DNA from 2 places in the Tuberibacillus sp. Marseille-P3662 genome. Region 1 is predicted to be linked to the other one. Evidence: a T-box and tRNA genes for the amino acid it is inferred to sense, from the RefSeq annotation. Region 1 holds a T-box; the other holds one or more tRNA genes.
The links. The T-box of region 1 lies ahead of tyrS (tyrosine--tRNA ligase). A T-box ahead of a tRNA ligase gene usually reads a tRNA of that ligase, here a tRNA-Tyr.
Positions count from the first base shown of each region.

Region 2: it encodes a tRNA-Tyr, which carries the amino acid that the T-box ahead of tyrS (tyrosine--tRNA ligase) is inferred to sense. The anticodon was not compared.

Region 1 is NZ_FXBS01000006.1:856,726-860,199, forward strand. It holds gene mug (G/U mismatch-specific DNA glycosylase) at 1-421, shown strand, start outside; gene B9Y89_RS12900 (NAD(P)/FAD-dependent oxidoreductase) at 418-1,515, opposite strand; T-box leader at 1,605-1,827, shown strand; gene tyrS (tyrosine--tRNA ligase) at 1,884-3,140, shown strand; gene glsA (glutaminase A) at 3,269-3,474, shown strand, end outside.
Region 2 is NZ_FXBS01000003.1:202,309-205,782, reverse strand. It holds gene B9Y89_RS02515 (EcsC family protein) at 1-60, shown strand, start outside; gene B9Y89_RS02510 (hypothetical protein) at 145-351, shown strand; gene B9Y89_RS02505 (hypothetical protein) at 426-806, opposite strand; tRNA gene B9Y89_RS02500 (tRNA-Leu) at 1,070-1,150, opposite strand; tRNA gene B9Y89_RS02495 (tRNA-Leu) at 1,154-1,243, opposite strand; tRNA gene B9Y89_RS02490 (tRNA-Cys) at 1,281-1,355, opposite strand; tRNA gene B9Y89_RS02485 (tRNA-Gly) at 1,379-1,453, opposite strand; tRNA gene B9Y89_RS02480 (tRNA-Gln) at 1,458-1,532, opposite strand; tRNA gene B9Y89_RS02475 (tRNA-His) at 1,539-1,615, opposite strand; tRNA gene B9Y89_RS02470 (tRNA-Trp) at 1,629-1,702, opposite strand; tRNA gene B9Y89_RS02465 (tRNA-Tyr) at 1,710-1,795, opposite strand; tRNA gene B9Y89_RS02460 (tRNA-Thr) at 1,847-1,920, opposite strand; tRNA gene B9Y89_RS02455 (tRNA-Phe) at 1,930-2,005, opposite strand; tRNA gene B9Y89_RS02450 (tRNA-Asp) at 2,026-2,101, opposite strand; tRNA gene B9Y89_RS02445 (tRNA-Met) at 2,122-2,198, opposite strand; tRNA gene B9Y89_RS02440 (tRNA-Val) at 2,390-2,465, opposite strand; tRNA gene B9Y89_RS02435 (tRNA-Glu) at 2,531-2,605, opposite strand; tRNA gene B9Y89_RS02430 (tRNA-Ser) at 2,621-2,710, opposite strand; tRNA gene B9Y89_RS02425 (tRNA-Asn) at 2,716-2,790, opposite strand; rRNA gene rrf (5S ribosomal RNA) at 2,802-2,917, opposite strand; rRNA gene B9Y89_RS02415 (23S ribosomal RNA) at 3,008-3,474, opposite strand, start outside.

The DNA of each region.
Region 1 (3,474 bases):
GAATCCGAATAATCGATTCTGGTCGATACTATATCGATCTGGTTTGACTGAGCGAAAACTAAAACCAGAGGAGGACGCTCATGTCTTAAAATATCATTATGGTTTAACGAATATCGTTGATCGTCCGACCAAAGGGGCAGAAGGGATTTCTAACGACGAATATAAGAAAGGCGCGGAAAGATTGAAGAGAAAGATTGAAACCTTGCACCCTGCCATTGTTTGCTACGTCGGTAAAGGGGTTTATCAAGCCTTCAGCGGTCGACGAAAAGTGTTATGGGGGGAGCAAGAAACTTCGATGATACCAGGGACAATCGATTTTGTTGCTCCCTCCTCCAGCGGGCTTGTCAGAATGAAATTAGATGAAATTGTGGCGATTTATCAAAAATTATTACCATTATTAGAAGGAAACAGAACGCATTAAACGTCGCCACGTTTGATTTGTGAAAGGATGTGTCTCTGATGCCGATGATGAACGGCCCATAACCGCCGACTGATAGATACTTTGTTTTTATTAATCAAACAAGCTTTCTTTTGACCCAAGGATATAGTGGTTTGGATCTCCATTGACGGTTCAAAAACATATCCCTCACCGTTAGTCAAATAACCTTTAATATTTTGCCAAAGAAGTTCCCCCATTTGTAGGGGATCCATTGCTGATAAGCTGTGGTTGGGATGTTGATTGATCGTTGCTGTCCGGCCTACTGCAAATATATAGGGATACTTTTTGACTTGTAAGGTATTTTCGATAAGTAAATAGTCATTTTGATCGGTCGGTAATTTAGCTTTTCGAAACATGTCCATTGCTTTGTCATTCATTAACCAGAGCAAGTGATCATGAGGGATCGTTTGTCCGGTTTTAGCTTGGACACCATTTAGATAAACTTCTTGAATCGGCGTGTCTAACCAGCATTCAATTCCCATCTTTCCAAGATGTTTTTCAATTTTGGAACTAATATTTGGATGATGGTTCGCCAGCAAACGGCCGTTTGCGAGTATTCTAACGGGTTCAGTCACGTGATGGCGGTGTCGCCATGCCTTAATGGCTCCAGCAAGTTCAATGGTCATTTTATCGTCACCGACAATGGATAATTCACCTTGCGTGCGTACCTTATCAATCACCTCTGGGAAGCGATAGTCTGGTTTAATTGTTAGAGCCGATTCACGCGCTCCCGTAATATTGGTCTCACCGGTTAGTGTGCCATTGTTAAATGAAATCAAATCAAAGGAAAGAACACGGCCGGTTTGGGTGAGGACCTGCTTCGTGTTCGGATCTATGGAAAGAACAGCATCTTGTAAAAAAGTGGCCTGAGCAGCTTCAGTTAAAGGTTCAATCGCTAGGCTGATATCGTCCAAAGCATCGATACCTTCAGCAAATCCTGAAAACAACCCAGCGTGGTAATGGATAGGAGACGGTGAAATTAGTGTTACTTCAGTATCGGGCAGATTTGTTTGACGCAACTGTTTTATAATATGTAAATGAGCCAGTCCAGCTCCAACTAATAATAATTGTTTCATTGTCTTCACTCACTAACTGTCCAAATGTATGATCAATCGTTGACCCTCATTATAATTTATGGTAAAAGGGTATATATACAATATTATAGTAGAAATCATGGATGGGATGCCAGTAGCTAATATGTCCCTGTTTCAGAAAGCTGGTGGTTGCTGCGAACCGGCACAGACTTATAAGCGAATTACCTCCCGGAGTGCTTCTGTGAATGATACTGAGTAACAGAAGACGGTGACAGCCGTTATATGAATGAGCCGGAGTCTTTTTTTTTGCAAAGATTCAAGAAGGATGGTACCGCGCGTATTAGCGCTCCTTATATAGGAGGGCTTTTTTTATTTGGTAAAAATGATTGTAGAAGGAGTCATGATGACAAATGGATATTATTCAAGATTTAGAGGCCAGAGGGCTTATTTATCAAACCACAGATATTGAATCGCTAAAGGAAGCTTTAAAACAACCCATTCATCTCTATTGTGGGTTTGATCCGACCAGTGACAGTTTACACGTTGGCAATCTGCTCATGATTATTACGCTTCGTCGTTTTCAAGAAGCAGGCCATTTTCCGATTGGTTTAGTTGGAGGTGGCACAGGATTAATTGGTGATCCAAGTGGTCGCACATCAGAACGACAGCTCAATGAGGAATCAATCGTACGTGAATGGGGACAGAAAATTAAAGATCAGTTATCAAGGTTTCTTGATTTCGAACGGGACAATAATCCCGCACGGGTTGTGAATAACTATGATTGGTTAGGTGGATTGACATTAGTTGAATTTTTACGGGATACAGGTAAACATTTTCCGCTTACTTACATGATGTCTAAGGATTCTGTACAGACGCGTATAGAGGAAGGTATTTCATATACTGAGTTTACGTACATGATGCTGCAATCTTATGACTACTTGAATCTTTATACCAAAGAAAAGGTTCGCTTGCAGATTGGCGGCAGTGATCAATGGGGTAATATCACCGCTGGATTAGAATTAATCCGTCGTACGGGTCATGAGGAACCGGCTTATGGTTTGACGGTCCCGTTAATCACGAAGAGTGATGGTACGAAGTTTGGCAAAACAGCGGGTGGCGCTATCTGGCTTGATCCAGAAAAGACAACACCTTATGAATTTTACCAATTCTGGTATAACACGGATGACCGTGATGTGATTCCATTTCTGAAGTCATTTACATTCCTGAGTCTGGACACCATTGCTTCTTTACAACAGGAGCAAGAAAAAACACCGGAACAGCGTCCGGCCCAGAAAGCTCTTGCTGAAGCGATGACCCGTTTCATTCATGGTGAGGACGCGCTGGAACAGGCGGTTAAAATTTCTCAAGCTCTATTTAGTGGTGACGTCAAACAATTGTCAGGTTCGGATATTGAGCAAGGTTTTAAAGATGTGCCATCCTATACCATGACTTCAAAAGAAGATGTTGGATTGCTGAATGTCCTTGTTGAGGCGGGTGTAACAGGCTCCAAACGACAAGCGAGGGAAGATATTAAAAATGGAGCGATTTATGTCAATGGTGAACGAATTCAAGATATGCAATATACGCTAACAGCCGATGATCGAATTGACGACCAGTTTATCATTCTTCGCCGCGGTAAGAAAAAATATTATCTCATTCAGTATTAAATAGAACCTCTACGGACTGTGATGCGACAGTCCGTATTTTTTTAATAAATTTATGTCTATTGAATACCCATTTTAGGGTATCCAAATACTATTGGGGATAATGGGCTACAAAAGGGTGGATGATGATAATGGCAGCTGACATGACATCAGCCGATTTAGAACAGTTAATTCGTGAAAACCGTCATTTAACGGACGAAGGGGAGTTAGCAGGATATATTCCAGAACTCGCCAAACAAGATACGTCAATTTTGGGCATGTCTATAGCCGATTTAGATGGACAAGTAATAAGTGTGGGTGACTGCCAGCATTCGTTTACATTGCAGAGCATTTCCAA
Region 2 (3,474 bases), on a different contig from region 1:
GCAGGAAGAATGCTCTATAAGAAACGAAGGATTCTTGAAAGGCTAAAGAGAACTAATTAAATGCCATATTCCCTTTTTTAAATGTCTCCGGACCAGGATAGTCTCTATTCTCACAGGGGACATTACGAATACGGAGGTGAAATCATGGCTAAGGAAAAGAAGAATACGGAAGAGTTTAATGCTGAACTATACGGAATGGGACTATACGGAACAACTGCAAATATTGAAGTAGAAGGTTACAACATGTCTGGTGATATAGAGAACGCCGGACACCTCGACAAGGGCTATAAAAAAGATAAAGAACATATGGGTGCCCAAGCATCTGTGGAAAATTCCGATTCTGAAGAGTAAAAGCTAACTGGCCAAAGAGACAAGGGGGACGATTCACTCCTTGTCTCTGTAATACCCACAATATACGTAACATGCTAATATCTAGGCATTAATACAAACATATTGAATACACAATATAACAAAAATATTAGTGTTAAAATGACAATACCGATAAAGGCGAAAATAATCGTCGCTGTTGACTTTTTTCCTTCCATTACAGCAGCAACAAAAAAAGAGAAAAAGGCAAGAAAAAACGGATATCGATATTGAATACCTAATGAATGGAAAAGCCCTTCCTTAGGTTCATATGACAATTGTCGGTTTATCTCAACGAAGTACATGGAAATGATACCAAAACCGAATAAGATTAATACTATACTAATAAAACTAATAAACTTGTGCAATAGGCCCTCTATGGGCGCCCTCTTGTTATCCCGCCCAATGATTAGAATCTTTTGAATTACTTTCATTGTCATCTTTCAGCCTTCTTTTTGCTTCTAATATTTTTGGATCGGTTTTCATAATGGCAAAAATAACGATCCCTATAGCTGTTAATAAAAATATAAAGACCGGACCTGTAAGTAAGACATCCATGATAGTGATTTGCATGTTATTGTTCATGACCCAATCAATTTTGTTTGAAAAATATTTTGCGGCTTATTCCAATCTTTAAACCCTTAAAACAAAAAAAGACGCCTTTGCTTTTGCAAAAACGTCTTGATTACGCTTATAAAATAAGTGCCGATGGTGGGAGTCGAACCCACACTCCAGAGGAACACGATTTTGAGTCGTGCGCGTCTGCCAATTCCGCCACATCGGCGTATGGTGCCGAGGGGGGGACTCGAACCCCCACGGAGGAAGACCCTCCCCAGGATTTTAAGTCCTGTGCGTCTGCCAATTCCGCCACCCCGGCGTAAGTTTTATTTTCACTCCAAGGCTTGTCTATCACTTGGAGGCGGCACCCGGATTCGAACCGGGGAATAAGGGTTTTGCAGACCCCTGCCTTACCACTTGGCTATGCCGCCAAAATGGAAATTATAAGATCAAGTGGAGCGGAAGACGGGATTCGAACCCGCGACCCCCACCTTGGCAAGGTGGTGTTCTACCGCTGAACTACTTCCGCAATATGGCTGGCCCAGCTGGATTCGAACCAGCGCATCCCGGTACCAAAAACCGGTGCCTTACCGCTTGGCTATGGGCCATCATTATGGGGCGGATGATGGGGATCGAACCCACGAAATGTCGGAACCACAATCCGATGCGTTAACCACTTCGCCACATCCGCCGTGACATTAAAGTGGCAGGGGTAGTAGGAATCGAACCCACATCGGAGGTTTTGGAGACCTCTGTTCTGCCGTTAAACTATACCCCTAAGTTAGTGGTGGAGGGAGTAGGATTCGAACCTACGAACCCGAAAGGGAGCGGATTTACAGTCCGCCGCGTTTAGCCACTTCGCTATCCCTCCGTATTAAGTCAATCAATACATATTATATGATTATTATAAAAAAGTGTGAAATGCCGGCCGAGGGACTCGAACCCCCAACCTACTGATTACAAATCAGTTGCACTGCCAGATTGTGCTAGGCCGGCATTTTAAAATGGTGGCTCGAGACGGAATCGAACCGCCGACACGAGGATTTTCAGTCCACTGCTCTACCGACTGAGCTATCGAGCCATAATACTAAGCATATAAAATGGCGGGTCTGACGGGAATCGAACCCGCGATCTCCTGCGTGACAGGCAGGCATGTTAACCGCTACACCACAGACCCATATGTAAAAATAAATATTGTGGTTGCGGGGGCAGGATTCGAACCTGCGACCTTCGGGTTATGAGCCCGACGAGCTACCGAACTGCTCCACCCCGCGTCGTTACAAAGATTACGGATGATGTTATTTCTCAGAAGTTATTGTTCGTATTCACTTTTTCAATCTCGGCGTGAATACTCAGCGCTGTCTACTCGACGATGCTTTGCTTGAGTGCTCCACCCCGCGTCGTTACAAAGATTACGGATGATGTTATTTCTCAGAACTTTCTATAAATGAATGTTTGTATTCTATGGTGGAGGATGCAGGGCTCGAACCTGCGACCCCCTGCTTGTAAGGCAGATGCTCTCCCAGCTGAGCTAATCCTCCAAAAGACACATTAATAATTATATTAAATTTTGCTCGGAATTGCAAGAGCTAATTTATGTAATTATTGGTGACCCCTACGGGACTCGAACCCGTGTTACCGCCGTGAAAGGGCGGTGTCTTAACCGCTTGACCAAGGGGCCCTTACTTATTTTAAATGGCGGAGAGCGAGGGATTCGAACCCTCGGTACGGGGAACCGCACACACGATTTCCAATCGTGCTCCTTCGACCACTCGGACAGCTCTCCGAATATGGCTCCGCAGGTAGGATTCGAACCTACGACCGATCGGTTAACAGCCGATTGCTCTACCACTGAGCTACTGCGGAATAATGATTTAGCTTGGCGGCGTCCTACTCTCACAGGGGCAAAGCCCCAATTACCATCGGCGCTGAAGAGCTTAACGACCGTGTTCGGGATGGGAACGGGTGTGACCTCTTCGCCATCACCACCAAACTAATATTTCCTTTTCATTCTGTTCAAAACACTGATATGTATGGATTGAACATTGAAAGCTAGAAACGAAAGTAGAAACCGCATCTCTTTTAGGATAAGCCCTCGACCGATTAGTATCCGTCAGCTTCACGTGTCACCACGCGTCCACACCGGACCTATCAACCTCATCATCTCTAAGGGGTCTTACTGGCCTAACGCCATGGGAAATCTCATCTTGAGGGGGGCTTCATGCTTAGATGCTTTCAGCACTTATCCCGGCCACACTTAGCTACCCAGCTGTGCTCCTGGCGGAACAACTGGTACACCAGCGGTGTGTCCATCCCGGTCCTCTCGTACTAAGGACAGCGCCTCTCAGATTTCCTGCGCCCGCGACGGATAGGGACCGAACTGTCTCACGACGTTCTGAACCCAGCTCGTGTACCGCTTTAATGGGCGAACAGCCCAACCCTTGGGACCAACTTCAGCCCCAGGATGCGATAAGCCGACATCGAGGTGCCAAACCTCCCCGTCGATGTGGACTCTTGGGGGAGATAAGCCTGTTATCCCCAGGGTAGCTT